DNA from 2 places in the Streptomyces sp. R-07 genome. Region 2 is predicted to be linked to the other one. Evidence: riboswitches for the same ligand, from Rfam matches in the RefSeq annotation. Region 2 holds a riboswitch; the other holds the start of a gene.
The links. Region 2 has a riboswitch for glycine ahead of gcvP (aminomethyl-transferring glycine dehydrogenase). Riboswitches for the same ligand answer to the same signal wherever they lie in the genome.
Positions count from the first base shown of each region.

Region 1: another riboswitch for glycine. It lies ahead of gcvT (glycine cleavage system aminomethyltransferase GcvT); the one in region 2 lies ahead of gcvP (aminomethyl-transferring glycine dehydrogenase).

Region 1 covers NZ_CP183978.1:5,605,942-5,621,001, reverse strand. The annotation lists gene ACN9M0_RS25940 (thioesterase family protein) at 1-658, opposite strand, end outside; gene ACN9M0_RS25935 (trimeric intracellular cation channel family protein) at 683-1,360, opposite strand; gene ACN9M0_RS25930 (ABC transporter ATP-binding protein) at 1,490-2,719, opposite strand; gene ACN9M0_RS25925 (ABC transporter ATP-binding protein) at 2,728-3,834, opposite strand; gene ACN9M0_RS25920 (ABC transporter permease) at 3,831-4,829, opposite strand; gene ACN9M0_RS25915 (ABC transporter substrate-binding protein) at 4,944-6,707, opposite strand; gene ACN9M0_RS25910 (ABC transporter permease) at 6,818-7,846, opposite strand; gene ACN9M0_RS25905 (enhanced serine sensitivity protein SseB C-terminal domain-containing protein) at 8,209-9,003, opposite strand; gene ACN9M0_RS25900 (enhanced serine sensitivity protein SseB) at 9,081-9,821, opposite strand; gene ACN9M0_RS25895 (AAA family ATPase) at 9,967-10,629, opposite strand; glycine riboswitch at 10,790-10,889, shown strand; glycine riboswitch at 10,891-11,002, shown strand; gene gcvT (glycine cleavage system aminomethyltransferase GcvT) at 11,064-12,188, shown strand; gene gcvH (glycine cleavage system protein GcvH) at 12,266-12,646, shown strand; gene glyA (serine hydroxymethyltransferase) at 12,679-13,947, shown strand; gene ACN9M0_RS25875 (L-serine ammonia-lyase) at 14,108-15,060, shown strand, end outside.
Region 2 covers NZ_CP183978.1:1,041,074-1,056,133, forward strand. The annotation lists gene ACN9M0_RS04815 (glutamate--cysteine ligase) at 1-326, opposite strand, end outside; gene ACN9M0_RS04820 (hypothetical protein) at 807-1,397, shown strand; gene ACN9M0_RS04825 (DUF5999 family protein) at 1,730-1,936, shown strand; gene gcvP (aminomethyl-transferring glycine dehydrogenase) at 2,019-4,904, opposite strand; glycine riboswitch at 5,085-5,184, opposite strand; gene ACN9M0_RS04835 (PRC-barrel domain-containing protein) at 5,298-5,672, shown strand; gene ACN9M0_RS04840 (DNA polymerase IV) at 5,746-7,113, opposite strand; gene ACN9M0_RS04845 (MerR family transcriptional regulator) at 7,193-7,804, opposite strand; gene ACN9M0_RS04850 (bifunctional nuclease family protein) at 7,997-8,470, opposite strand; gene ACN9M0_RS04855 (MerR family transcriptional regulator) at 8,536-9,282, opposite strand; gene ACN9M0_RS04860 (FHA domain-containing protein) at 9,314-10,255, opposite strand; gene ACN9M0_RS04865 (DUF881 domain-containing protein) at 10,335-11,282, opposite strand; gene ACN9M0_RS04870 (small basic family protein) at 11,288-11,620, opposite strand; gene ACN9M0_RS04875 (DUF881 domain-containing protein) at 11,617-12,546, opposite strand; gene ACN9M0_RS04880 (mannose-1-phosphate guanyltransferase) at 12,647-15,060, opposite strand, start outside.

The DNA.
Region 1 (15,060 bases), 4.6 Mb from region 2:
GGCCCAGCTCGAAGGAGGTCGGCGGCAGGGCGTCGACCGCGAGGAGCAGGGACAGGGCGTCGGGCTCGCGGCCGTCGGCCAGACCGAACCAGGCGCGCATCTCGCCCTTGCCGGAGGGGGCGCCGATCGCCCAGCCCACGCAGGCCGGGTCGAGCCGGAGGTCGAGCCGGTCGGCGATCGCGGAGGAGCCGGGGATCCTCGGGGCCGGGTTGTCGGCGGCGCTGAAGCAGTTCTCGATCGGGGCCATCGCCGGGGGCGTCGCGGAGGTGCGGACGTCGTCGGGGAGGGCGTCGAGGTCTCCGTACGAGGCGAGGACGCGGATGCGCTCGACCTCGGTGCCGTCCTCGGCGTACTGGAAGAGCGAGGCCTGACCGGTGGAGAGGGTCCGGCCGGTGCGGACGGTCTCCGTCCGGATCACTGCGGGGCCCGGCACGGAGGGCGTGAGGTAGTGCGCCGAGATCGTGAACGGATCCGGGTGCGGGAGGTGGTCGCCGAGGGCGCGGCCGAGCAGGGCGAGGAGGTAGCCGCCGTTGACGGCGTGGATGATCGTCCAGCCGGCGGAGAGGTCGGCGTCGTAGACACCGGGCTCCCGGAGGGCGACGGCGGTGTCGCGGTCGAACTCGTGGGGCGCGACGCTGGTCTCGGTGCTCGTGCTCATGTTTCCGACGGTACCGCAGGGTAGCTACTGAGCGGTAGCTTTTTCGGGCTCCTCGCGGGCGGAGGAGCGGCGGTTCCAGGCGCGGGGCGCGCGCCAGTGGTAGCGCATCGCGAGGAGCCGGAGCGCGAAGGCCGTGAGGACGGCGGCGCCGCTCGTGAACGCGTTGAGCATGTCGAACCGGATGCACAGCACGACCATCGTCGCGCCCACGATCGCCGGGACGGCGTACAGGTCCCGGTCCCAGCGCAGCAGCGACGGCACCTCGTTGGCGAGCACGTCCCGCAGCACACCGCCGCCGACGGCCGTCGCGAGACCGAGCACTGCGGAGGAGGTGAGGCCGAGGCCGTAGTCGTACGCCTTCGTCGTCCCCGTCACGCAGAAGAGCCCCAGGCCGGCCGCGTCGAACACGTTGACGGCGGTCTGGGTGCGCTCGACCTGCGGGTGGAGGAAGAAGACGAGGGCCGTCGCGATCAGTGGCATCAGGAAGTAGCCGAGATCCGTGAAGGCGGCGGGGGGCACGGCGCCGATGATCAGGTCGCGGAAGAGACCTCCGCCGAGGGCGGTGACCTCGGCGAGGACGGCGATGCCGAAGACGTCGAAGTTCTTGCGGACGGCGAGGAGGGCGCCGGAGATGGCGAAGACGAAGATGCCGACGAGATCGAGGGCGTGTTGGACGGAGGGGGTGAACAATTCGTGGAGCACGGCCCCATTGTCCCGGTTGTCCCGCCCGCCCCCGGACGCGGGGAGGCCCCTGTCGCCGTGCGGCGACAGGGGCCTCCCGGTCTCCCTCGGGGTCTCTCTCGAGGGCCCCCTCGGGGTCACCCCCGGGGCTCACTCCCCGGACGCGTCGTCCTCCGCGTCGGCCTTCACGTCGGCCTTCACGTCAGCCGTCGCCTCGGCCTTCGCTTCAGCCTCGGCCTCGCCCTTCACGCCGGCCTTCACGTCAGCCTCGGCCTCGGTCTCCGGTGCCTCGGTCTTCGCCACCGGCTCCGGCTCCGGCTCCGGCTCCGGCTCCGACGGATCCGGCTTCTTCGTGATCGTGACGTCCACCGACTGGCGGGCCTCCGGGACCGTCACGCCGTCCGCGTTCTCCGGGTGGTGGCAGGCCACGCGCTGGCCCGGGCGGAGCTCCAGGAGCGGCGGCTCCTGGGTGCGGCAGACGTCCGTGGCCTTCCAGCAGCGGGTGTGGAAGCGGCAGCCCGGCGGCGGGGCGATCGGGGACGGGACGTCGCCCTTGAGCAGGATGCGCTCGCTCTTGACTCCCCGGCGGCGCGGGTCGGGGACCGGCACCGCGGACATCAGGGCCCGGGTGTACGGGTGCATCGGGTTCTCGTACAGGGACTTGCGGTCCGCCAGCTCGACGATCTTGCCGAGGTACATCACCGCGATGCGGTCCGAGACGTGCCGGACGACCGAGAGGTCGTGCGCGATGAACACGTAGGTGAGGCCGAGCTCGTCCTGGAGGTCGTCCAGGAGGTTGACCACCTGCGCCTGGATGGAGACGTCCAGGGCCGAGACCGGCTCGTCCGCGACGACGAGCTTCGGCTTGAGGGCCAGGGCGCGGGCGATGCCGATGCGCTGGCGCTGGCCGCCGGAGAACTCGTGCGGGTAGCGGTTGTAGTGCTCGGGGTTCAGGCCGACCAGGCCCAGCAGCCGCTGGACCTCCTTCTTCACGCCGCCCTCGGGCTCGACGCCCTGGAGCTTGAAGGGGGCCGAGACGATCGAGCCGACCGTGTGGCGCGGGTTCAGCGAGCCGTACGGGTCCTGGAAGATCATCTGGACGTCCCGGCGCAGCGGGCGCATGCCCGACACGCCGAGGTGCGAGATGTCCGTGCCCTGGAACTCGATCTTGCCGCCGGTGGGTTCGAGCAGACGCGTGATCAGCCGGCCCATCGTGGACTTGCCGCAGCCGGACTCGCCGACGACGCCGAGGGTCTCACCGGGGTAGACCTCGAAATCCAGTCCGTCGACCGCCTTGACCGCACCGGTCTGACGCTGGAGCAGGCCCTTCCGGATGGGGAAGTGCTTCTGCAGGCCGGTGACCTTGAGCAGAGGTTCCATGTTGTCGCTCACAGTTTCGGCGCAATCTCTTCGTTCCAGATGCGGGTCCGCTCCTCCTGCGGCATGTGGCAGGCGGAGTGGTGACGCTCTCCGACGAGCGTCAGCTCCGGGCGCTGGGTGCGCGTGATGCCGCCCTTGGGGACGTCCGCGTACGGGCAGCGCGGGTTGAAGGCGCAGCCGCTGGGGACGTTGATGAGGCTGGGCGGGTTGCCCTTGACCGGGATGAGCCGCTCGGTCTGCTCGCGGTCGATCCTCGGCATCGAGCCGAGCAGGCCCCAGGTGTAGGGGTGCTGCGGCTCGTAGAAGACGGACTCGGCCGGGCCGCGCTCGACGCAGCGTCCGCCGTACATGACGAGGATGTCGTCGGCGAGCTCGGCGACGACGCCGAGGTCGTGGGTGATGATGACGACCGCGGAGCCGAACTCCTTCTGGAGGTCCCGCATCAGATCGAGGATCTGCGCCTGCACGGTGACGTCGAGCGCCGTGGTGGGCTCGTCGGCGATGAGCAGTTCGGGGTTGTTGACGAGCGCCATGGCGATCATCGCGCGCTGGCGCATGCCGCCGGAGAACTCGTGCGGGTAGTTCTCGAACCGCTTGGCGGGCTCGGGGATGCCGACCCGGTCGAGGAGTTCGATGGCCCGCTTCTTCGCCGTCTTCTTGTCGACGTCGTTGTGGACGCGGTACGCCTCCACGATCTGGTTGCCGACCGAGTAGTACGGGTGCATCGCGGACAGCGGGTCCTGGAAGATCATCGCCATCTCGCGGCCGCGCATCCGGCGGACCTCGTCGGGGTCCGCCGTGAGGAGCTCGCGGCCGTTCAGCCAGATCTCGCCGGAGATCTTCGCCTTCTGCCGGCCGTACTGGCCGACGGTGTGGAGGCCCATGATGCCGAGCGAGGTGACCGACTTGCCGGAGCCGGACTCGCCCACGATGCCGAGGGTCTTGCCCTTCTCCAGCTGGAAGCTGAGACCGTCGACCGACTTGACCAGACCGTCGTCGGTCGGGAAGTGGATCTTCAGGTCGCGCACGTCGAGGAAGGCGTCGGAGGGGGCGGACTTCCCGGTGTCGACGGGCTCTCCCACCGCCGCGCCGGTCTTCGTCAGCTTGTCCGTCATGCGAGCCTCACTCGGGGGTCGATCACCGCGTACAGCAGGTCCACCACGAGGTTCGCGATGACGACGCAGGCGGCGGTGATGAGGGTGACGGCCAGGATCAGTGGCAGGTCACGCTCGCTCACGCCCTTGATGGCGAGGCCGCCGAGGCCGTGGAGGCTGAACGCGGTCTCGGTCAGGATCGCGCCGCCGATGAGGGCGCCGAGGTCCATGCCGAAGATGGTCAGGATGGGGGTCATGGTGGAGCGCATGGCGTGCTTGCCGAGCACGACCGGCTCCGGCAGACCCTTGGCCCGCGCGGTGCGGATGTAGTCCTCGCCGAGGACCTCCAGCATGGTGGCGCGGGTGAGCCGCGCGTACATCGCCGCGTACAGGAAGGCGAGGGTGACCCAGGGCAGGAGCAGTCCGCCGAACCAGCCGCCGAAGGACTCGGTGATCGGCACGTACGAGGCGTCGACCCACTTGAGCTGGGTGCGGAAGACGAGCATCGCCAGCATGGCGGTGAAGAAGATGGGCAGCGAGACACCGGCGAGCGCGGTGATCATCGCCGCGCGGTCGATGATCGTGCCCCGCTTGAGCGCGGAGACCACACCCGTGGACACGCCCAGGACCAGCCACAGCACGGCGGCGCCGATGACCATGGACAGGGTGACCGGGAAGGCGTCGACCAGCATGGTCCAGACGTCCTGCTCGGTACGGAACGAGTAGCCGAAGCAGGGCGCGGCACAGTGGATCGTGTCGCCGCCGCCGGTGTAGTCCCGGCCGACGAAGATGCCGGAGACGAAGTGCCAGAACTGCACCAGGATCGGCTCGTCCAGGCCCAGCTTCTGCCGGATGGCCTCGATGGAAGCCGGATCCGCCTGCTTGCCGACGAACATCGCGGCAGGATCGCTGCCGGTCATCTTGGGGATGAGGAAGAAGATGCTGAGCGTCACCAGAGTGACGACGAGCAGCATCACGACGACTGCGAAGAGCCGTCGGACTATGTATGCAAGCATGCGGTCGGCCGGCCGGTGGCCGGGGAACCCGATCGGGTTCCCCGGCCACCGCCAACGGCCATCACCTGCCCTTCGGACCTGGCGGCGGGTGGTGCGCCGGTGTAGCGGGTCGGATTACTTGACGACGCCGAGCGACGCGTAGTCGTAGCGGCCGTTGTAGGCGTCCGCCGTGTAGACGTTGGTCAGCCGGGAGCTGCGCCAGATGATGTTCTTCTCGTGGGTGAAGGGCAGGTAGACCGCGGCCTCCGACACCTTCGTGTTGATCTGCTTGTAGAGCTCGCCGGCCTTGACCGGGTCGGTCTCCTTCAGCGCCTGGTCGAACAGGCCGTTGACGGCCTTGTCGTTCAGCTCGGAGAAGTTGTTGTTACCGCTCTGCAGGATGAAGCGGCCGTCGACCAGCGGCTGGAGGAAGCCCTGACCGGTCGGGAAGTCGGCGCCCCAGCCCATGATGATGATGCCGTAGCCCTTCTCCTTGACCACCTTCGGCGAACCGATGATGCCGGAGGTCTGGGCGCCGTCGAACTGGTCGATCTGGGCGTCGATGCCGACGGCCTTCAGCGACTGCTGGAGGGACTCGGCGGTCGCGATCTCGATCTTCTTGTTGTTGCGGACCGCGATCGTGGTCTTGAAGCCGTTCGGCTTGCCGCACTTCTTCAGCGCGTCCTTGGCCTTGGTCAGGTCCGCGGCGCCGGCGAGCTTGCCGTACGGGTCGGCCTTCGGGTCGGCACCCTTGATCGCCGGCGGCAGCATGTTGGAGGCGATGTCGCCACCGGCCTGCGGGCCACCACGGGCGGTCTGGAGGGACTTCGAGTCGGCCGCGTAGATGATGGCCTTGCGGCACTCGATGTTGGGGATCACCGTCTGCGGGAAGACCGCGTAGCGGATGAAGCCCGTCTGCGGGTTGTCGACGTTGCCCTTGTGCTGCTGGAGCACCTTCTGGCGGGCGGCGGCACCGACACCGGTCGCGTTGATGTCGAGGTCGTACTCGCCCTCGACCAGACGGTTGTCCATGTCGTCGGCGTTCGTGGTGAACGTGACGCTGATGGTGTCCGGCAGCGCCTTGCGGATGTTGTCCGACTTGGCGTCCCAGTTGGTGTTGCGGACGAGCTTCATGGACTTGTTCGGCGTGTACGACTGCCACTTGTACGGGCCGGAGGAGAACACGTTCAGGCCGTACTTGGCCTTGGTGTCCTTGTCCTGGCGGACCGGGGAGGCGGCAGGCATGGCCAGCATCTGCAGGAAGTCACCGTTGGCGACCGGCAGCTTGAAGATGATGGTCTTGTCGTCCGGGGTCTCGATCGCCTTCAGACCGAGCTTGTCCGCCGTGGTGTCCTTGTACGGGCCCTTGTACTCGCCCTTGGGGTCGAGGACCTGCTGGAGGTAGATCGGGCCGCCGGAGATGACGTCCTGCGCCCAGATGCGCTCGATGCCGTACTTGATGTCCTTGGAGGTGATCGGCTTGCCGTCCTCCCACTTCACGCCGTCCTTCAGCGTGAACGTGTAGGTGAGGCCGTCGGCCGAGACCTTGCCGGCGTCCGTGGCGAGGTCGGGGACCAGCTCGGTGGAGGCGGCGCCCGGCTCGGACTTGAAGCTGACCAGCTGGCGCGTGTAGTAGCGCTGGAAGTCCCACACGAAGCCGTAGTAGCCGCGCTGCGGGTCCCACGAGTCGGCCTCCTGCGAGCCGATGAACTTCAGCTCGCCGCCCTTCTTGTCGGAGGCGTTGGCAACCTTGTTCACGGCGGCGTTGAAGCCGGCCGCGCCCGCGTTGCCCTTGCCGCCACCGTTGTCGTTGCCGCCGCCACAGGCGGTGGCAGCGACCATCGTGGCCGCCGCAAGCAGCGCGCCCGCGGCGATTCTGCGCTGAGAGCTCTTCAGCATGGGTCCAGCAACCTCCGGGATAGTGGCGGCCGTTACGGCGGTCCGCCGATTTGGGGTGGGCCTCCTGTCGCCAGCGGCAGGGGCGGGTCTTGCGTGTCGTCGGCGAACGGTCAGCGGGAGCCCTTCGGGTCGAGCGCGTCACGCACGCCGTCGCCGAAGAGGTTGAACGCCAGAACGGTGATGAAGATCGCGAGGCCGGGGATCACCATGAACAGGGGGTCCGCCTCGTAGGTGGTGATGGCCGTCGACAGCATCTGGCCCCAGGAAGCGGTGGGAGGCTTCACACCCGCGCCGAGGAAGCTGAGCGCCGCTTCGGTGAGGATGTTGGTGGGGATCATGAGAGTCGCGTAGACCATGATCGGGGCGATCAGGTTCGGCAGCAGCTCGCGGCGCAGGATGTAGAGGCGGCCGGCGCCCAGGCTCTGGGCGGCCTCGACGTACTCGCGGTTGCGCAGCGAGAGCGTCTGGCCCCGGACGATGCGGCCGACGTACGGCCAGCCGAAGAAGCCGATCACCACGACCAGCGCGGCGATGCGCACGCCCGATCCGTCCAGGCCGAGGAACTCGTTCGGCAGCACCGAGACCAGGGCGATCGTGAAGAGCAGCTGCGGGAACGCCAGCATGACGTCCATGATCCGGCTGAGGGCCGCGTCGATCCAGCCACCGAAGTAGCCCGCGATGATCCCGAGGATCGTGCCGAGGAAGACCGCGAAGACCGCCGCCAGGAAGGCGACGAGCAGCGAGATCCGGGCGCCGTAGACGATCCGGCTGAAGACGTCACGGCCGTTGACGGGCTCGACGCCGAACAGGAAGTCGCCGTTCGCACCGCCCCAGGAGCCGATCGGGGTGCCGAACAGCGGGTCGATCTGGTCCTCGTGGAACTCGTCCGGCGGGTGGCCGAGGAGGCCGACGATGACCGGCGCGAAGATCGCGACGAGGATCAGGAAGACGACGACGAAGGCGCCCGCGAGGGCCAGCTTGTCGCGCTTGAGCCGGGTCCAGGCGATCTTCCAGGGCGAGCGCCCCTCGATCGCCTTGCCGGTGGCGCCGGAGTTGTCCGGAGTGCCGGGAGCGTCGGGCGCGCCGTCGACGGTGGCGGTCGCCTCGCCCGCACTCTTCTCGTGCAGTGGTGCCGTCATCGTGGTGAGGACCCCTCTCGGCCGCCGGTAGCCGGCCCTTGCCCGCCGCGGGTAGCGGCTCGGTGGAACAACCTGCTGGACATCGGCTCGAAAGGAGTCGAACGTCCTGTGTTCCGGGGAGTCTTCAATGCGCTTGTGATCACCCGCCAGACCTGAAGGTGAATGTTTGCTCAAACGTGATGCGGTGCTGCGACTTCCGTTATCCGGACGTCGTGATCACCTGAGCGGACCAACCGGGTCCCTCTTCCGCGCAATCGGACATGTCGCTCAACAGGTGTCGTGAGGTGTCGAATTGGGGTGAACGAAGGCCTCCGGAGCGGACTCCGGAGGCCTTTGCCGACAACTGGGACACGAGGGACGTCTCAGTATCCGGACGGAGTCGCCGGGGGGTATCCGTACCCCGGTACGGAGGCGGATCCGCGTCCGGCGTGCGCCTCGCGGTCGTAGAAGGGCCGCGCGTTCGCCCGCAGCCACAGGGCCACCGGGTCGTACGCGTCGGAGAGCGCGACCGTCGAGACGGGCAGCCCGTCGGGTACGGCGCCGATCGACTGCCGCATCATCGAGCGGACGTTGTCGACGGCCGCCGCGGACGTGTCGTACAGGTCGAGACCGATGGCGAGGTACGGGGAGCCGAGCGCCGGCTGCACCCAGCCGCGGCGCAGCGCCCGGACGGCCGGTGTGCGGTGCGCGTTCTGCGTGAGCAGGGCGTAGAACTGCGGGATCTCCAGGGCGGGCTCGGTGACGCGCAGCGGCCCGGCGGGCATCCGGTCGAGACCGGTGGCGATCCGGCGCAGGTCGGCCCAGGGGATGCCGAGGCCGCCGCCGGGGGCGTGCGGATTGAGCCAGACGCCCCAGCGGTCGGGGTAGAGGGCCCGGGCCATCTCGCGGCCGGTGACGAGCTCGTGGGCGCGGTTCCAGCCGGAGGCGGCGAGCTCCTGGGCGGAGGTGACGCAGGGCGCGTAGCCGAAGCCGTCGACCTCCATGTTCCCGTACTGGGCGTCGGGCGAGCCGGGGGCGCCCTGCCAGAGCAGCATCCAGAGCTCGCCGTCAGCGAGGGCGTGCAGCAACTGCTCGTACGCGTCGTAGCGTCCGGGTGCCACCTGGCGCAGCATGTGCTCGACCCGTCCTCCGGTCGCAGCGGTGCCTGACGCGCTCACCCTGGGTCCCGCCCCTCTTCCGTCCACCACGTACGTCTGTCCAGCGATCGAGTCAGTTCAGCTTAAACAGGGGGCCGTCACACGGCGGCGCGCTGGTAGAAGGGGCGTACCCGCTCCAGCATCCAGTCGCCGACCGGGTCCTGCGCCATGTCGAGCAGGATCAGGTTGACCGGCCAGGCGACCTCGACCCGGCCGAGGGCGCGGCCGAGGGCGTCCAGGGGCGCGGTGCGGTCGGCTCCCTCCCAGTGGGAGAGCTGGACGCCGATGAAGAGGGCCGGTTCGGTGCCCTCGACGCTGGCGAGGGCGCGGCGGGCGGTGGCGACGACTCCGGTGGCCTCGAACTCGGCGGAGGCGGCGGCGAGGAAGTCGACCGGGTCGTCCTGCCAGTCGGGCTCGAAGAGCCGGACGCGGCCGCCGCTGGCGGGGCCGTCGAGCGGGGTGCGGCCGGCGCGGCAGAGCTCGGCGACGGCGGGCGGGGGCAGCGGGACGCCGACGGTTCCGCCGGGGTTCACGGCGATGCCGAGCTGCGGGGGCAGGCCGCGGGCGAAGTCACGGGCGGGGGCGACGGTGAAGGACATGTGGTCGCCGACGCAGGCGAGGAACTGCTGCTCGGAGCTGAAGACGGGGACGTACGCCGCGCCGTCGATCTCCAGGGTGGCGAGGTCCAGGCCGGGGCTGTCGGGGCCGCCGCCGTTGGGCAGGGGCACCCAGACGGGGCTGCGGCCCAGCACCTCGACCAGCCGGCCGCCCGCCTCGGGGTTGCCGAGTGAGGCGGCGAGGACCTCTTCGAGCTCGTTGCCCGGCCACGTCACGTCCACGGTCCCGTTTCCCCTTCTCGCACGGCCTGCCGCACCGGCCGCCCGGCAGCACCCTAACGCCGCCCCGGCGCCGCCGTGGCCAAAAGGGAAGGGTACGGGCGTCCCGGGACGGGTATGGGACGCCCCCACCTCCTGGAACCGTCCCTCAGGCCGCCTGGCGGAAGCCGATCCTCCGCAGGGAGTCGGCCGCGTCCCGGTCGAGGAGGGTCGCCGAGGCGCAGCCGTGCGGCAGGCTGCCCGACTCGGCGGCCCTCAGGAGCCGGCCGACGGCCCGCCGGTGCCGTGCGAAGGCGTACGCGGAGACGCCCCGGCCCCGGGCGTGCTGGCCGGCCCTCGCGGTGTCCGGGGCGACGTCGAGGAGGAGCAGGTGCAGGGCGCGGCCGCGCCGCCGCGCCTCGCGGGCGAGCCAGCCCCGCACCCAGGACTGGGTGCCGCAGTCGTGGACGATCACGCTGGCGCCGGAGCGCAGGGCGCGGCGCAGTCCCGCGTAGTGCGCGATCCGGACGAGGGGGCGGTAGACGGCGTACGGCAGGAGGCGGGGCATGCGGGCCTCCCAGCGCTCGCGGGCGTCCTGGGAGTCGATGCCGCTGCCCTCGGCGGCGCGCTTCATGAGGGTGGACTTGCCGCTGCCGGGCAGCCCGGAGACGACGACGAGGTCGCCGGCGGCGAAGGTGAGGGCGCGGGGGCCGCGGCCGCCGCGCTCGCGCAGGTCCCGCAGGAGGCGGCCTCGGCGGCGGCTCCGGGCGCGGGCCCGCTGGGTCGGTATGCCGGTACTCGTCGCGTATGCGCCGGTGTGCTGGATCCTCATCGCTCTCCCCCTGTCGGGTCTCAGGAGACCTGAGGAGACCCTTGCCCACGAAGTGTAAAGAAACGGTAATGCGGCACAAGTGATTTGCCCGGCCGACACCGCGTGCGATGATGTGCGCGCCAGGCGCGCACAGTCGCCGCACAATCGCATACCGGCCGCTCGAATCCGCGCGGGAGAGTTCCGGACCGCCGAGCGCGTCCGGGCGCCGAAGGAGCAAGACCCTCCCTTGAATCTCTCAGGCCCCGTACCGCGCGGATGAGGCAGATCTGAAAAGCGGGACACCGTGTCGTGTCCCCACCCAAGGTGCAAGCCGATCTCTCGGTGACGAGATGCTCTCGGTGAACCTCTCAGGTTCCATGACAGATGGGGAGGACGTCCTCGCCCGTCATGTGTTTTCGTCACCGATCACGCCCTTGGGACCCGGGAGCCACCCCATGAGCACTGCCCCCCGCCTGACCGCCCTCGATGCCCTGCATCGTTCGCTGGGCGCGACCATGACCGACTTCGCCGGCTGGGACATGCCGCTGCGGTACGGCAGCGAGCGCGACGAGCACAACGCCGTCCGCACCCGCGCCGGTCTCTTCGACCTCTCGCACATGGGCGAGATCACGGTCACCGGCCCGCAGGCCGTGGAGCTCCTCGACCACGCCCTGGTCGGCAACATCTCGACCGTGGGCAACGGCCGCGCCCGCTACACGATGATCTGCCAGGAGGACGGCGGCATCCTCGACGACCTGATCGTCTACCGCCTCGGCGAGACGGAGTACATGGTCGTCGCCAACGCCTCCAACGCCCAGATCGTCCTGGACGCGCTCGTCGCCCGCTCCGAGGGCTTCGACGCCGAGGTGCGCGACGACCGTGACGCGTACGCCCTGATCGCGGTCCAGGGCCCGGAGTCCCCCGGCATCCTGAAGTCGATCACCGACGCCGACCTGGACGGCCTGAAGTACTACGCCGGCCTGCCCGGCACGGTCGCGGGCGTGCCGGCGCTGATCGCCCGCACCGGCTACACCGGCGAGGACGGCTTCGAGCTGTTCCTGAAGCCCGAGCACGCCGAGGGCGTCTGGCGGGCGCTGACCGAGGCGGGCGAGGGCGTCGGCCTGATCCCCTGCGGCCTGTCCTGCCGTGACACGCTCCGCCTGGAGGCGGGCATGCCGCTGTACGGCCACGAGCTGACCACCGCCCTCACCCCCTTCGACGCGGGCCTGGGCCGGGTCGTGAAGTTCGAGAAGACGAGCAACGAGGGCCGCTTCGTCGGCCGCGAGGCGCTGGAGAAGGCCGCCGAGCGCGCCGAGACCGCCCCGCCGCGCAAGCTCGTCGGCCTGGTCGCCGAGGGCCGCCGGGTCCCGCGCGCCGGCTTCCAGGTCGTCAAGGACGGCGAGGTCATCGGCGAGGTCACCTCCGGCGCCCCGTCCCCGACCCTCGGAAAGCCGATCGCGATGGCGTACGTGGACGCGGCGCACGCCGCGCCCGGCACCCAGGGTGTAGGTGTGGACATCCGCGGCACCCACGAGCCCTACGAGGTCGTCGCCCTGCCGTTCTACAAGCGCCAGAAGTGACGCAGTCGTCTCACCTCGCGTCTCACCCCGCAAGACCCACGTTCATCAGTACTCCCCCGATCCAGGAGAATCAGGTCATGAGCAACCCCCAGCAGCTGCGCTACACCAAGGAGCACGAGTGGCTGTCGGACGCCGTGGACGGCGTCTCGACCGTCGGCATCACGGAGTTCGCGGCCAACGCGCTCGGTGACGTCGTCTTCGCCCAGCTCCCCGAGGTCGGCGACACCGTCACCGCGGGCGAGACCTGCGGCGAGCTGGAGTCGACGAAGTCGGTGAGCGACCTCTACTCCCCCGTCACGGGCGAGGTCGTCGAGGCCAACCAGGACGTGGTGGACGACCCGTCCCTGGTGAACACGGCTCCGTTCGAGGGTGGCTGGCTGTTCAAGGTGCGCGTCGCGGGTGAGCCGGACGACCTGCTCACCGTCGACGAGTACGCCGCGTTCTCCGCCGGGAACTGAGACCGGGCCCGAGACCCCCTAGGGATCGATTCATGTCGCTTCTGAACACTCCCCTCCACGAGCTGGACCCCGACGTCGCCGCCGCCGTCGACGCCGAGCTCCACCGTCAGCAGTCCACCCTCGAGATGATCGCCTCGGAGAACTTCGCTCCGGTCGCGGTCATGGAGGCCCAGGGCTCCGTCCTCACCAACAAGTACGCCGAGGGCTACCCCGGCCGCCGCTACTACGGCGGCTGCGAGCACGTCGACGTGGCCGAGCAGATCGCGATCGACCGGATCAAGGACCTGTTCGGCGCCGAGTACGCCAACGTCCAGCCGCACTCCGGCGCCTCCGCGAACCAGGCCGCCCTCTTCGCGATCGCCCAGCCCGGCGACACGATCCTGGGTCTGGACCTGGCGCACGGCGGCCACCTCACCCACGGCATGCGCCTGAACTTCTCCGGCAAGCAGTTCAACGTGGTCGCGTACCACGTGGACGAGGCCGGTCTGGTCGACATGGCCGAGGTCGAGCGCCTCGCCAAGGAGCACCGCCCCAAGGTGATCATCGCGGGCTGGTCCGCCTACCCGCGCCAGCTGGACTTCGCGGAGTTCCGCCGGATCGCCGACGAGGTCGAGGCCTACCTGTGGGTCGACATGGCCCACTTCGCGGGCCTGGTCGCCGCCGGTCTGCACCCGAACCCGGTCGAGTACGCGGACGTGGTGACCTCCACCACGCACAAGACGCTCGGCGGCCCCCGCGGCGGCATCATCCTGGCGAAGAAGGAGTTCGCGAAGAAGCTGAACTCCTCGGTCTTCCCCGGTTTCCAGGGCGGCCCGCTGGAGCACGTGATCGCGGCCAAGGCCGTCTCCTTCAAGATCGCGGCCTCGGAGGAGTTCAAGGAGCGCCAGCAGCGCACCCTGGACGGCGCCCGCGCCCTCGCCGAGCGCCTGGTCCAGGACGACGTCACCGCCCACGGTGTCTCCGTCCTGTCCGGCGGCACGGACGTGCACCTGGTCCTGGTGGACCTGCGCAACTCCGAGCTCGACGGCCAGCAGGCCGAGGACCGTCTCCACGAGGTCGGCATCACGGTCAACCGGAACGCCGTTCCGAACGACCCGCGCCCGCCGATGGTCACCTCCGGTCTGCGCATCGGCACGCCGGCGCTCGCGACCCGCGGCTTCCAGGCCGAGGACTTCGCCGAGGTCGCCGACGTCATCGCCGAGACCCTGAAGCCGGGCTTCGACGCCGACAAGGCCGCCGCCCTCAAGGCCCGGGTGACCGCTCTGGCGGAGAAGCACCCGCTGTACCCCGGCCTGAAGTAATTTCGTACGCTTTAGTTCCAGTCTCGTTCGTACGAAGCTTCGGGGCACCGCGCACACTGGACAGTGAGCGCGGTGCCCCACGCCATGTCTTCACGTCTTCACGCTTTTCTGCTCCACCCCGGCAGACAACGGCGTCTAGCCCCCCACAAGGAGTCCTCCCGTGGCCATCTCGGTCTTCGACCTGTTCTCGATCGGCATCGGCCCGTCGAGCTCCCACACGGTGGGCCCCATGAGGGCGGCCCGGATGTTCGCCCGCCGCCTGAAGAACGAGGGCCTGCTCGCCCACACGGCGGCGATACGAGCCGAGCTGTACGGCTCGCTCGGCGCGACCGGCCACGGCCACGGCACGCCCAAGGCGGTCCTCCTCGGCCTGGAGGGCAACTCGCCCCGCACGGTGAACGTCGAGACGGCCGACGAGGAGTTCGAGCGGATCAAGGCGAGCGGCCGGATCAACCTGCTCGGCGCGCACGAGATCCCCTTCGACTTCGACGCCGACCTGATCCTGCACCGGCGCAAGGCGCTCCCGTACCACGCCAACGGCATGACGGTCTTCGCGTACGACGCCGAGGGCGGCCTCGTCCTGGAGAAGACGTACTACTCCGTCGGCGGCGGCTTCGTCGTCGACGAGGACGCCGTGCAGGGCGAGAACCCGATCGTCCCCGACGACACCGTCCTGAAGTACCCCTTCCGCACCGGTGACGAGCTGCTGCGGCTCGCGAAGGAGACCGGGCTCTCGATCTCCTCGCTGATGCTGGAGAACGAGAAGGCCTGGCGCACCGAGGACGAGATCCGCGCGGGCCTCCTCGAGATCTGGCGGGTCATGCAGGCCTGCGTCTCGCGCGGCATGTCCCGCGAGGGCATCCTGCCCGGCGGCCTGAAGGTCCGCCGCCGCGCCGCGACCTCCGCCCGCAAGCTGCGCTCCGAGGGCGACCCGGCCGCGCACGCCATGGAGTGGATCACCCTCTACGCGATGGCCGTGAACGAGGAGAACGCGGCGGGCGGCCGGGTGGTCACCGCCCCGACGAACGGCGCGGCCGGCATCATCCCGGCGGTCCTGCACTACTACATGAACTTCGTGCCCGGCGCCGACGACGACGGCATCGTCCGCTTCAT
Region 2 (15,060 bases):
CCGGTTCCGATCTCTTCCGCGAGCCGGTCGAATACGCGTCCGTCGAGCTGGTGGGGCGCGATGTTCACTTCGAGGTTGAACATTCCGAGTTCCGTCTGGAAATCGGTGCTGGCGATCTTTTCGAGAACCGGGCCGTTCAGCATCCTGGGCAGCCCGTCGGCGCCGGCGAGATTGAGTTCGATCTCCACGCCCATGAGATTGCGCGGCCGGTCGAACCTCTTCTCCGCGAGGAGTCGCGCGAGCCCCGCCAGACACTGCTGGAGCTTTCTCCGGTACTGCTGCCGGTCGGACGGGCCGAACCCGTCGGCCACGACCTTCTCCCCCATCGAAGCGTCCCTCCACGAGTGGACGGCCGCCAGGACGGCCGCGCGTCACGGACGATGATGCCCACCCCGCTGATCCACAACGCCTGCGGAACCGGCCTCTCGGAGGATAGGCTGGACGGAGCGCTCCACCGGCACATCCCGAAGGCAAGGAACACTCGACATATACCAATGTCGTATTGTCCTGTGATCCGGGGTAGGAATTCAGCCGTCCGCCTTCGCGAGGAATACGCAGGTGGGAGCGGTATCGTCCTCGTGATTCCGCTTCAACTCCCTGCGATTACGGCCTGATGACGCCTTGTCAGGAATATCCGCAGGGTCTAGCGGAAACACTGTGTGAACACGTGTCGTATAAACTCCGCGGACGAGGCAGAGTGTTGGCGCCCGGTCATGGCCTCATGGCCCCTCTCTGGCCCCGCCGCCGACAGCGCCGTCGTACCTGCCCACGCATCACCGTGTCTCCTGAGCGAGAGGCGACCCACCATGCTCCGACCCTCCCCGGCCCCTGCGCCGGCCCTCCGCAGTGTCCTCGCGGCCCTCGGCTCACCGACCGCCGTCCGCGAGCCGCGAACTCCCGCACTGCGGGCCGCACAGGGACCGCTGAGCCCCGAACACCCCCTCCCCGTGTACGTCCTCGGCGTCACCGGAGCACCGGGGCTCGCCCCCCACACCCGGCTCGCCGGCTGGCGTTTCCTCATCCGGAACGGGGACCGGGCGATCGCCGCCGCGGAGACCATGCTCACCCCGGACGGCTGGGCCTTCTCCCACTTCTTCGAGGGCCCGTACGTCTCCGCCACGGAACGGGCCCTGCTCCAGGCCGAGGCCCTGCCCGTCACGTACGAGCCGCGGCTGCTCTCCGTACCGGAGCTCTACATGCTGACCCTCTGGCTGCACGCCGGCCCGGAGCCGGACGGCACCGCCGTCGCCCCGGCCTCGGCCGACCTGATGGTGCCCCTGGCCCCCGCGCCCCCGGGGATCGCCGCCCACCGGCCCTACCAGGTCTCCGATCTCCTGCCCGTCCTCAGCACGCGTCTCGCGCCGCCGCCCCTCCTGGGCTCCCCGGCGCCCGCCTGATCCACCGCACGCGCGTCCCCGCCCCGTGACCCGGCCGGGCCACGGGGCGCACTCCTGTCCTGGCCGCGCGCCCGAACGCGCCGTCCGAACGCCCCTCCCATACGGACTAGCCCGCTGGGACCACCCCGAACCACCCGAAGAGACGGTGCAGTTGACCTGAACCGCCCCTGCGGGTGATGCGTCTTCCCAGGAAAGGACGAGCTGACGCGAAATACCTGCGGAAGACCGTCCGTGGGGCAAGACTGGGACCGGAACCGAACCGACCGACGGGGGCGGCCATGAAGGCGCAGAGCCGCAGGACATCCACCACGACGCAGCGAAAGAACCCACCCATGTGCCAGCACCAGCCTGCCTGTCCCACCGCCGACTCCGCCGACCGGGAGGCGGCCCGACCGATGGCACACCACCCGGAGCAGGGCTGGAGCCTGCTGTGCAACGGCGTCCTGCTCTTCGAGGACACCGGTGAACTGCTGCCGGACGGGCAGATCATCGCCCCTCACCGGCCGCTGACGGCGGGACAGGTGACGACCGCCGCCTGAAAGGGCGCGGGAGGACACCGTACGAGGGAAACGCCGAGGGCCGGCCCGGAGGAGAACCTCCGAACCGGCCCTCGGCTCGTGCTCAGTTGTCGTACTCGTCCATCGGCGGGCAGGAGCAGACCAGGTTCCGGTCGCCGAAGGCGCCGTCGATGCGGCGCACCGGCGGCCAGTACTTGTCCGCGGCCGAGACACCGGCCGGGAAGACCGCCTCGTCGCGGGTGTACGCGTGCTTCCACTCGCCGCCCAGCGCGGCCGCGGTGTGCGGGGCGTTGTGCAGCGGGTTGTCGTCCGCGGGCCACTGGCCCGAGGCGACCTTCTCGATCTCGGCACGGATCGCGATCATCGTGTCGCAGAAGCGGTCGAGCTCGGTCAGGTCCTCGGACTCGGTCGGCTCGATCATCAGCGTGCCGGCCACCGGGAAGGACATCGTCGGCGCGTGGAAGCCGTAGTCGATGAGGCGCTTCGCGATGTCGTCGACCGTGACCCCCGTCGCCTTGGACAGCGGGCGCAGGTCCACGATGCACTCGTGGGCGACCAGACCGGCCGGGCCGGTGTAGAGCACCGGGAAGTGCGGCTCCAGGCGCTTGGCGATGTAGTTCGCCGCGAGCACCGCGACCTGGGTGGCGCGCTTGAGGCCCTCGCCGCCCATGAGGCGCACGTACGACCAGGAGATCGGCAGGATGCCCGCGGAGCCCCACGGGGCGGCCGAGATCGGGCCGACGCCGGTCTCCGGGCCCGCGGTGGGCTGGAGCGGGTGGTTCGGCAGGTACGGGGCGAGGTGGGAGCGGACGCCGACCGGGCCGACGCCGGGGCCGCCGCCGCCGTGCGGGATGCAGAAGGTCTTGTGCAGGTTCAGGTGCGAGACGTCGCCGCCGAACTTGCCCGGCTTGGCCAGACCGACCAGCGCGTTGAGGTTGGCGCCGTCGACGTAGACCTGGCCGCCGGCCTCGTGGACCTCGGCGCAGATGTCGGCGACGTGCTCCTCGAACACACCGTGCGTGGACGGGTAGGTGATCATCAGCACGGACAGCTCGTCGCGGTACTGGGCGATCTTGGCCCGCAGGTCCTCGACGTCGACCTCGCCGTCGTCGGCGGTCTTGACGACGACGACCTTCATGCCGGCCATCACCGCGGAGGCGGCGTTGGTGCCGTGCGCGGAGGACGGGATGAGGCAGACCGTGCGCTGGAGGTCGCCGTTGGCACGGTGGTAGGCGCGGACGGCCAGCAGACCGGCCAGCTCGCCCTGCGAACCGGCGTTGGGCTGGATCGACACCTTGTCGTAGCCGGTGACCTCGGCGAGGCGCTCCTCCAGCTCGGTGATGAGCGTGACGTAGCCCTGCGCCTGCTCGATCGGCGCGAAGGGGTGGATCTGGCCGAACTCGGGCCAGGTCACCGGCTCCATCTCGGTGGTCGCGTTCAGCTTCATGGTGCAGGAGCCGAGCGGGATCATGCCGCGGTCGAGCGCGTAGTCGCGGTCCGCGAGCTTGCGCAGGTAGCGCAGCATCGAGGTCTCGGAGCGGTGCGCGTGGAAGACCGGGTGGGTCAGGTACGCGTCGGAGCGCAGCAGACCCTCGGGGAGCGTGTCCTCGGCGGCGGCGTCGAGGGCCTCGATGTCGGCCGTGACCCCGAAGGCACCCCAGACGGCGGCGAGCTGCGCCCGGCCGGTGGTCTCGTCGCAGGAGACGTACACCAGGTCGGCGTCGGCGCGGTAGAGGTTCACACCGGCCGCACGGGCGGCGGCGACGACCTCGTCCGCCTTGCCGGGCACGCGGACGGCGAGGGTGTCGAAGTACGAGCCGTGCACGACGTCGACGCCGCCGGCGGTGAGACCCGCGGCGAGGAGGGTGGCGTACCGGTGGGTGCGCTGGGCGATCTGCTTCAGGCCGTCGGGACCGTGGTAGACGGCGTACATGCCGGCCATGACGGCGAGCAGCACCTGGGCCGTGCAGATGTTGCTGGTGGCCTTCTCGCGGCGGATGTGCTGCTCGCGGGTCTGCAGGGCCAGGCGGTAGGCGCGGTTGCCGTCGGCGTCGACGGACACGCCCACCAGGCGGCCGGGCAGGGAGCGGGCGTGCTTGTCCTGCACGGCCATGTAGCCGGCGTGCGGACCACCGAAGCCCATGGGGACGCCGAAACGCTGCGTGGTGCCGACGGCGATGTCGGCCCCGAGCTCGCCGGGCGAGGTGAGGAGCGTCAGCGCGAGGAGGTCGGCGGCGACGGTGACGATCGCGCCGAGCTCGTGCGCGGCGTCGATCAGCGGCTTGATGTCGCGGACGGCACCGGAGGCACCCGGGTACTGGAGCAGGACACCGAAGACGCCGCGCTCGGCGATCTCGGCGGGGATGCCCTCGCTCAGGTCGGCGACGACGACCTCGACACCGGTCGGCTCGGCGCGGGTCTCGATGACGGCGACGGTCTGCGGCAGGGCGTCGGCGTCGACGAGGAAGACACCGTTCTTGACCTTGCCGACACGGCGGGACAGCGCCATGGCCTCGGCGGCGGCGGTGCCCTCGTCGAGGAGGGAGGCGCCGGAGGTGGGCAGACCGGTCAGGTCGGCGACCATGGTCTGGAAGTTGAGCAGCGCCTCCAGCCGGCCCTGCGAGATCTCGGGCTGGTAGGGCGTGTAGGCCGTGTACCAGGCCGGGTTCTCCATGACGTTCCGGAGAATGACCGGCGGGGTGAAGGTCCCGTAGTAGCCGAGACCGATCATCGGGGCGAGGACCTGGTTGCGGTCGGCGAGCGTGCGCAGCTCGGCGAGGACCTCGGCCTCGGTGCGCGCGGCCGGCAGGCCCAGCGCTTCGGCGTTCTTGATCACGTCCGGCACCGCGGCGGCCGTGAGCTCGTCGAGCGAGCCGTAACCGACCTGGGCGAGCATCTTGGCCCGGGCCTCGGCGTCGGGCCCGATGTGCCGCTGCTCGAACGGGATGCCCTGTTCGAGCTCGGAGAGCGGAGTGCGGTTGGCGGTCATGTACGGAGGCCTCCTGGTCGTCACGACCTGCGAGGGGCACCACGGCGCGGGTACCCGGACGGCCTCCCCCTCTGTCATCTCAACCTGAGAGTTTCACCGGCACGCCTCGCGGCACGCCGACTTTCACCGTCGGTGAGAGCGGAATGCCGTCAGGCATCCCGCTCTGCTTTCCAGAGTGACCTCGTCCGCGCGGTACAGGGGCCTGAGAGATTCCGGGGAGGATTTGCTCCTTCGGCGCCCACCGGAAGATTTCTCCGGGGGACTCTCCCGCACGGGGTCGACAGCCACAACCAGCCTACCAGCGAGGTTGCGGCTCCCATCGCTCAAGTGGCCGACATCCCAGTTGTGCACTTTCGTAGGGGTGTAGAGCAGTTGCGACCAGTTGGAGGGACCGTGCAGACCGATATCGATCCGCGCAGCCTGATCGGCCGCAAGGCGTTCGACCGGAACGGCCACAAGATCGGAACCGTGGACGAGGTGTACCTGGACGACGCGACCGGCATCCCCGAGTGGGCCGCGGTCCGCACGGGCCTGTTCAGCCGGGACGCCTTCGTCCCCCTGGAGCCGAGCGACCTGCTCGACGACGGCCTCCACATCCCGTACGAGCGGGCCCTGATCAAGGACGCCCCCGACTTCGGCGTGGGCCGCCATCTCTCCCCCGAACAGGAACTCCAGCTCTACCGCCACTACAGCCTCGCCCTCCCGCCCCCGCCCACGGACACCCCGGACAAGAACTTCGGCCGCCTGGCAGGCCAGGACGGCGCCTGAGAGCCCCACAGGACGAAGCGGCGACGGAAAAAGGCCCGCACCACCGTGCACGCGGCCGCACGGGCGGTGCGGGTCACGCCGCCGCGTCCCTCCGCACCAGCGGCAACGGCTCCGACGGCTCCAGCTCCGGGTCGTCCACGGAGAACGTCCGCACCCGCCCGGGCCCGGACCACGGCTCCTCGAACCGCACCGTGACCCGCCCGACCCCGCTCCCCTGGACCCACCCGGCCCCGTACACCGCGTGCCGTACGTCGTTCCCGGGCGACCAGTGCCGCTCCACGGGAGCGTGGTCCTCGGCCTCGACGACCTCCTCGACCGCGGCCGAGGCCCCCGCCTCCGTAACGGCCTCCGCGACGGCATCGGCGTCGGCCACCGCCTGAGCGAACAGATCCTCCTGCGTGTAGTCCGCGAGCCCGCTCACGCCCACCCCCAGCAGCCGCACGCCCCCGGTCGTGTCCACGGCCTCCAGGAGCCGCCCTGCGGCCTCCCGTACGACGCCCGGGTCGTCCGTCGGCCCCCGCAGCGTCTCGGACCGGGTGAGCGTCGAGAAGTCGTACCGGCGCACCTTGAGGACGATGGTCCGCCCCGAGTGCCCCGAGGCCCGCAGCCGCCCCACGCACCGCTCAGCGAGCCGTTCGACCTCGAACCGGATCCGTACCCGGTCGTGCAGGTCGACGTCGAAGGTGTCCTCGACCGACACGGACTTGGCGTCCCGCTCGGCCACCACGGGCCGGTCGTCGTACCCCTGGGCCATCCGGTACAGGGACGCCCCGTGCGCCCGCCCCAGGAGCCGTACGAGCTCGTCCTCGCCCGCCTCCGCGAGGTCGGAGACGGTGGTCATCCCGGCGCGCCGCAGGTGCTCCCCGGTGGCCGGCCCGACCCCGGGCAGGATCCGTACGGAGCGCGGCCCGAGCAGCTCCCGCTCGGTCCCGGGCTCGATGAGGACCAGGCCGTCGGGCTTGGCCTCCTCGGAGGCGATCTTCGCGATCATCTTGGACCCGGCGAGCCCGACGGACCCGGTGAGCCCGGTCGTCGCGAGGATGTCGACCCGCAGCCGCTCCCCCGCGGCCCGCGCGCTCGCGCCGTCGTCGGCGACACCGCCGGCCTCGAGGTCCACGAAGGCCTCGTCGAGGCTGAGGGGCTCCACGAGAGGGGAGAGCCGCCGGAGCAGCTCCATGACCTGATCGCTGATCGAGCGGTAGAAGGCGAAGCGGGGCACGAGATAGGCCGCGTTCGGCGCGAGCCGCCGCGCCTGGCCCATCGGCATGGCCGAGTGCACCCCGAAGCGGCGGGCCTCGTAGGAGGCGGTCGCGACCACGCCGCGCGGCCCGAGACCGCCGACGACCACGGGTTTCCCGCGCAGGCTGGGCTTCGACGCCTGCTCGGCGGCGGCGAAGAAGGCATCCATGTCGAGATGCAGGATCGTGGGCGCGGCTCTCACGTTTCCGATGCTGCCCTACGCCACCGACAACGCCCCCGCGGAACGCCCGGGAATCCCGGGCGAACCCCGGCGGACGCCCTCAGACCGCCTTGTCGCGCCGCCGCCGCGCCAGCTCGTCGCCCGGGTTGTGCCGGACCAGCGTCTCGCCGGTGTCGACGCGCTCCCCGTGGAGCTGCGAGAGCGCGGCCTCGACGTCACGCCAGACCACTCCGACGGCGATGCCGAAGACGCCCTGCCCGCCCTGGAGGAGGTCGACGACCTCGTCGGGCGAGGAGCACTCGTACACCGTGGCCCCGTCGCTCATGAGCGTCATCCGCTCCAGGTCCCGGAAGCCCCGGGCGCGCAGGTGCTGCACCGCGGCCCGGATGTTCTGGAGGGCGACCCCGGTGTCGAGGAACCGCTTGACGATCTTCAGCACGACGACGTCGCGGAAGCTGTACAGCCGCTGCGTCCCCGACCCGTACGCGGGCCGCACGCTCGGCTCCACGAGCCCGGTGCGTGCCCAGTAGTCCAGCTGTCGATAGGTGATTCCGGCGGCCGCACAGGCCGTCGGTCCGCGGTAGCCGATCACCGCGTCGGCGGCACCGGTGTCCGTCCCGAAGTCGCCCACACTGCCGTGAAGCGGATACGGACCGTTCTCCCCGGACACGCGCCCGAGCGAGCTTCCCGCCGTACCGTCCGCGCTGCTCATCACGCCGACCCTCCGTCCTTGACCTGCCCACACGAAGGTAGGCAGTCACCAGGGGTGCGTCAACGATCGCCACACTCGGCACGCCGAGTGATAATCACCCTGAGAGTGGTTTCGCGTGTCTCTCTCCGGGGAAAGGCTACTCGAATGCTCTGACGGCACCCCGCGAACGGCCTCCGGCCGCACCGCTCCGCCTCACTGGCTGTTGGTCCCGAAGTCCTCCGGTGAGATCTGGTCGAGGAACTCGCGGAACTTCTCCACCTCGTCCTCCTGCTCGTCCGGAATCGCGATGCCGGCGTCGTCCAGCACACCGTCGCTGCCGAAGATCGGCGTCCCGGTCCGCAGGGCCAGCGCTATCGCGTCCGACGGCCGCGCGCTCACCTCGACGCCGCTGGCGAAGACCAGCTCGGCGTAGAAGACCCCGTCACGAAGATCCGTGATGCGGACCTCGGTGAGCTCCTGCCCCACGGCCTCCAGCACGTCCTTGAACAGGTCGTGCGTCAGCGGCCGCGGAGGGGCCATCCCCTGCTGGGCGAAGGCGATCGCGGTCGCCTCCCCCGGTCCGATCCAGATGGGGAGGTACCGATCGCCTCCCACTTCACGCAGGAGCACGATCGGCTGGTTGGAGGGCATTTCCACCCGGACACCCACAACGTCGAGCTCGTTCACACAGCAACCCTAGGACGTGCCCGACCGGTTTGGATAGTCGGGCCCCTCCCTGGCCGCTTATCGGCTCACTGGAGATGGATCCCCAGAGCCGTCTGGACGAGGGCCGCGTGCAGCCGCACCGACTGTGCGGCGAGCTCCTGCGCGGTGGCCTCCGCATGGGCTCTGGTCTGCGGGTTACGGTGCCGGCGCAGCGGCGCGACCACCTGCTCGATCAGCCCGGCCTCCCGGTCGGCGGCCGCCTTGACGGCCCGCAGGTGCCGGGGTTCCAGACCGAATCTCCCCAGATCCGCGACAAGTCTGGCGACGGTGACGGTCTCGGGGTCGTAGCCGCCGCCCTCCCGCTCGGCGATCAGGCCGTACGACTCCCACTCGACGAGCTCGGCCTCGGTCACCTCCGCGGCGGCGATCAGCTCGGCCCGTCCGAGCCGCGCCGCGGTCGGCGCCTCCGCCTCGTCCTGCTCCCAGGGCCCTTCGAGCAGGTCCTTCCGGCGTCCGGGCGCCGGGAGCTTGATCTGCTCACCCCTGGCCAGGGCGTCGAGGTGTTCGCGGATGACCTTCAGCGGAAGGTAGTGGTCCCGCTGCATCCGCAGGATGCGGGCGAGCCGCTCCACGTCCTGCGGGCTGAACTTCCGGTATCCGGAGGCCGTCCGACGGGGCTCTACCAGCCCCTCGGCCTCCAGGAACCGGATCTTGGAGATCGTCACTTCGGGAAATTCGTCGCGCAGCTGGTTCAGCACCGTGCCGATGCTGACCAGCCGGTCGCCCGCGGTGGCGGTGCCGGTTCCGGCACCGCCCGTCGGTGTTCGCAGCATGGACCTTCCCTGAAGGGGCTTCCCCGAGGCGTCACACGCCTCGCTGGCTCGAGTAGAAGACCAGCCGGTACTTGCCGATCTGCACCTCGTCGCCGTTGGACAGGACGACCGAGTCGATCGGCTCACGGTTGACGTACGTGCCGTTGAGGCTGCCGACGTCGGCGACGGTGAAGCTGCCGTCCTGCGCCCGCCGGAACTCGACATGCCGCCGGGAGACCGTGAAGTCGTCCAGGAAGATGTCGCTCTGCGGGTGCCGGCCGGCCGTCGTCAGCTCGCCGTCGAGCAGGAACCGGCTGCCCGAGTTCGGACCCCGGCGCACCACGAGGAGCGCGGAACCCGAAGGGAGCGCCTCCACGGCGGCGAGCGCCTCGGGAGACAGCGACGGAAGGGCGGTCTGGCCTGTGACCTCGGCCTCGTACGCCTCCAGCCCCGAGATGGAGATCGTCGACGTCGTCTCCGACGCGCGCTCGGGGGCGGCCCCGCCCCGCAGCGGCGTGCCGCAGTGGGAGCAGAAGCGGCTGTCGGCCGTGTTGCGGTGACCGCACCTCGTACACACCGGCATGGACGCATCCTCCTGCCGCGGCTGCCCCGCGGAGGTCTGTGTCGCGTACGGGTCGGACGCAAACCCTCCACCCGTACCTGAGGTTGATGGTTCTCCGAAACCTATGCGGGCGGCCCCGGCGGGGTCAACAGAAGACGCGCCCTGTGTGCCCGGAATGTCACCGCCCCGGCCGTCGACCTCGTCGCGGAAGAGCGGGCGTTCGCCGCCCTGCTCCTCGCTCTGGGCGTGGCGCGGCGCGGCGTGCCTGGCGTTGCCGCCGTCCTCACGTGCGCTCTTGCCGAACAACTTCGCAAACAACTTCACGGGCGATTCCCCTTGACCGAAACAGACCCGCCCGTGGGGCAGGACGAACCGAGATCCTTCACACCTGCCGACCCGGACACCTTCACAACGTCCGTATCCTCCGGACAGTTTCCACCACGCACCACCGTTGTGGTGCGCCGACCCCCCGCAACGTCTTGCCCTTGTCGCGGGACCCCCCTCGTCCCTCTCACTGGGACGACGACTGAGCGTAGTCAGGCCGCTTCGCGGGTCGCAAGGCGTCGACGACGATCTTCGCCGACCGCTCCACCGTGGCTGTGGCCTGCTCCTTCTCCAGGGTCTGCACGACACCGCCGGGGATGTTGAGCGCGGGCTCGAGATCCTCCGGCTTGCCGATGACCTTGAAGACGTACGGAGCGGCCACCTTCGTTCCATCGATCCGCATGTCATCACCGCTACCGGTGAAATAACTGTCCGCCACCACCCGGACGCCGTTGACCTGGATCGCCTCGGCGCCGGCCGCACGCAGCTCCTGGATGGCGTCGAGCAGCATGTCCGACTCGACGGCCCCGGTGGTGTCCCCGACGGTGAGGGTGATGCCGGGCCCCTCCGCGGCGACGGTGCCGGCCAGGATGCCGAGCTGCCGCTCCTTCTCCTGGGTCTGCTTGCGCGCCTCCTCGGCCTGGTCCGAGCTGGACTCCAGCTCGGAGCGCTGCTTCTCCAGGCGGGCCTTCTCGTCCTCCAGGCGCTGGGTGCGGTCGTCGAGTTCGTCGAGGATCCGTACGAGGTCCTCCTGGCGGGCCCCGCGCAGCGCGCTGTTCTCGCTCGTCGAGGAGACCTGGATGGCCAGGCCCAGACCGAGGACGAACAGCAGCAGCGCGACGACGAGTTGGGCCCGGGTCACCCGCGGCGGCCACAGGGCGGAGGCGAGCCGGCGCCGCCCGCTCGGCTCGGCCGCGACGGGCGCCTGCGGCACCGGAGCGACCGGAACGTCCTCACGCGGCTCGTCGGAGGGCGCGACCTGAGACTTCGCGACCTCGGGCTCCACGCTCCGAGGCGTCCCGGATTCAGGCTTCTCGGCCTTGGACTGATCTGCCTCGGGCCGCTCGGGCCGCTCGGGCCGCTCGGGCCGCTCCGGCTGCTCGGGCTGCTCGGGGTTCTGAGGGTTCTCGCTCATCGGCCTCACGCCCGGAAGACGTGACGCCGGATGGCGGCCGCGTTGGAGAAGATGCGGATGCCGAGCACGACGACCACACCGGTCGACAGCTGCGCGCCCACGCCCAGCTTGTCCCCGAGGAAGACGATCAGCGCGGCCACGACCACGTTGGAGAGGAACGAGACCACGAAGACCTTGTCGACGAAGATCCCGTCGAGCATGGCCCGCAGACCACCGAAGACCGCGTCGAGGGCGGCGACCACGGCGATCGGAAGATAGGGCTCGACCACCGCCGGAACCTCGGGGCGGACCAACAGTCCGACCACGACTCCGACGATCAGGCCCAGTACGGCGATCACGATGTGCCCTTCCCTGTGTCGGCCGTGGCCCGACCGGAGGGCGTCGCCACCCCGGCCCCCCTCGGCTCTGCGGTACGTACGGTCAGGCTCGGCGCGGCCGGCAGGCGCACGTCGCCCTCGGCCGAGATCCTGCTCCTGATCCCGAAGTTCTCCACCAGCGCGTGCAGGTACTGCCCGTCGGCGCTGTCCTGGAACGCGGTGCTCAGCCGCTGCCCGTCCCCGATGGCGAGGACGGTGTACGGCGGCACCAGCGGCTTGTTGTCGACCAGTATGGCGTCGCCGGCGGCCCTGATCGCGGACAGCGATGTCAGCCGCTGCCCGTTGATCGCGACGGCCTCGGCACCCGACTCCCACAGCCCGTTGATCACCCGCTGCATGTCCCGGTCACGGACCCGGCCCGTGTCGGAGAAGCCGGTGCTCTCCCGTGGTCCGCCGCCACCGGTGTCGGTGCCCTTGGCGTCGTCGACGACGAGCTTCACACCGGGGCCGTGCACGGGTGTCGCGCCCGAGAGCAGCGCCACGAGCTCGGCCTGGTCGCCGCCGTGCTGCTGCAGAGCCTGACGCTGGCGCGACCCGACCTCGGTCCGGATCCGCTCGACGTCCTCCTCCAGCTGGTCGGCGGTGGACGTCTCCTTCTCGATCCGGTCGATCAGGTCCTGCCGCTCCTTGGCGACGACCGGCGCGGAGATCCGGGCCTCGGCCGCACCGACGGTCACCACGACGGCGGCGAGCAGCAGACCCGCGGCGACACCCAGTTTGGCCCGCAGGCTACGGGGCAGCCCACCGCCCTCGGCCGCTCGCCGCGCAGTCGCCTCGGCGTAGCCGTCGTCGAGCGCGTGGTCGATCACGTTGTTCAGCAGCGACATCGACGCGTCCGGACGCGGCGGCGGTGATCCGGTGCTCCGAACGGGGGGCTGCTGCGACATGCCGCACATCGTCGCACGTCGCACGGCCTACCGCCGAATGGCCCCTCCGTACGGACGGGAGGCACCCCAGGGGCACCTCCCGTCCGAACCGCCCGAACCGTCAGCGACCTGCGCTGTCGACCACCTCGGCCCACTCGTCGAGCAGGGCCTGCGCGGAGGCGTCGTCGGGGCCCTCCGCCCACAGATGGGTGACGGCCTCGGCGGGGTCGGGCAGCACCATCACCCACCGCCCGTCGGCCTCGACCACCCGGACTCCGTCGGTGGTGTCCACGGACCGGCTGCCGGCCGCCTCCACCACCCGACGCATCACCAGTCCCTTCACGGCCCACGGGGTCGCGATGTCCTTCTTCAGGACGTGCGCCCGCGGGATCCGGGCGTCGATCTGGCTCAGCGTGAGCTGTGTCCGCGCCACGAGGCCGATGAGCCGCACGAAGGCGGCGGCCCCGTCGAAGACACTGCTGAACTCGGGCACGATGAACCCGCCGCGCCCGTCACCGCCGAAGATCGTCGACTCCTCGCGGCCGACCCGCGTGAGGTCGTCGGGCGAGGTGGTCGTCCACTCCACCTGGGTGCCGTGGTACGCGGCGACCTGCTCGGCGATACGGGTCGTGGTGACCGGCAGCGCGACCCGCCCGGACCGCCGCTCGGCCGCCACCAGGTCCAGCATGACCAGGAGGGCCCGGTCGTCCTCGATGATCCGCCCCCGCTCGTCCACGAGCGAGAGCCGCTCACCGACCGGGTCGAAGCGCACCCCGAACGCGGCCCGCGCCGAGGCCACGATCTCCCCGAGCCGCACGAGCCCGGCCCGCCGGCTCTCGGCCGACTCGGTGGGCCGCGACTCGTCGAGCCCCGGGTTGATCGTCAGCGAGTCGACCTGGAGCCGCCCGAGCAGACTGGGCAGTACGAGCCCGGCGCTGCCGTTGGAGGCGTCGACGACGACCTTCAGTCCGGCTTCCGCGATCCCGGTGGTGTCGACGTTCCGCAGCAGCGAGCCGGTGTACGAGTCGAAGACGCTCGCCGGGAAGGAGAGATCGCCGATCTCACCGGGGAACGCCCGCCGGTACTCCTGGCGCGCGAACACCCGGTCGAGCTTGCGCTGCCCGCCCTGCGAGAGGTCCGCCCCCCGTTCGTCGAAGAACATGATGTCCACGGAGTCGGGCACCCCGGGCGAGGTCCGCACCATGATCCCGCCGGCGCTTCCCCGCGCGGTCTGCTGCCGCGCCACCGGCAGCGGTACGTTCTCCAGGTCCCGTACGTCGATGGCGCTGGCCTGCAGCGCGGAGATCACCGCCCGCTTCAGCGCCCGGGCGCCCCGGGAGTGATCGCGCGCGGTGGTGACGGTCGACCCCTTCTTGAGGGTCGTCGCGTACGCCCCCGCGAGCCGTACGGCCAGCTCGGGCGTGATCTCCACGTTCAGGATGCCGGAGACCCCGCGCGCCCCGAAGAGATGGGCCTGCCCTCGGGACTCCCAGATGACCGAGGTGTTGACGAAGGCGCCGGCCTCGATCGTCTTGAAGGGGTAGACGCGCACGTTCCCCTGCACGATCGATTCTTCCCCGATGAGGCACTCGTCCCCGATGACGGCTCCGTCCTCGATCCGGGCGGCCCGCATGATGTCGGTGTTCTTCCCGATCACACAGCCCCGCAGATTGCACTGCTGCCCGATGTAGACGTTGTCGTGGATGACCGCCTTGTGCAGGAAGGCACCGGTCTTCACGACCACGTTCGAGCCGATGACGGTGTGCTCACGGATCTCGGCGCCCGCCTCGACCTTGGCGTAGTCACCGATGTAGAGCGGCCCTCTGAGGACGGCGTCGGGGTGCACCTCGGCACCTTCCGAGACCCACACCCCGGGCGAGATCTCGAAGCCGTCGATGTCGACCTGGACCTTGCCCTCCAGGACGTCGGCCTGAGCCTTCACATAGCTCTCGTGGGTGCCGACGTCCTCCCAGTAGCCCTCGGCGACATAGCCGAAGATCGGCTTGCCCTCCTTCATGAGCTGCGGGAAGACATCACCCGACCAGTCGACCGGAACATCCGCTTCGACGTAGTCGAAGACCTCGGGCTCCATCACGTAGATACCCGTGTTCACGGTGTCCGAGAAGACCTGCCCCCAGGTGGGTTTCTCCAGGAAGCGCTCGACCTTGCCCTCTTCGTCGACGATCGTGATCCCGAATTCCAGCGGATTGGGCACCCGGGTCAGGCAGACCGTGACGAGGGCGCCCTTCTCCTTGTGGAAAGCGATGAGATCGGAGAGGTCGAAATCGGTGAGCGCGTCTCCCGAGATCACGAGAAAGGCGTCGTCCTTCAACGCTTCCTCGGCGTTCTTCACACTTCCCGCTGTACCGAGCGGTTTCTCCTCGTTGGCATACGTGAGCTCCATACCGAGCTCTTCGCCGTCACCGAAATAGTTCCTGACGAGAGAGGCGAGGAACTGCACGGTGACGACGGTCTCGTTGAGACCGTGCCTCTTGAGCAGTCGTAGGACGTGCTCCATGATCGGCCGGTTCACCA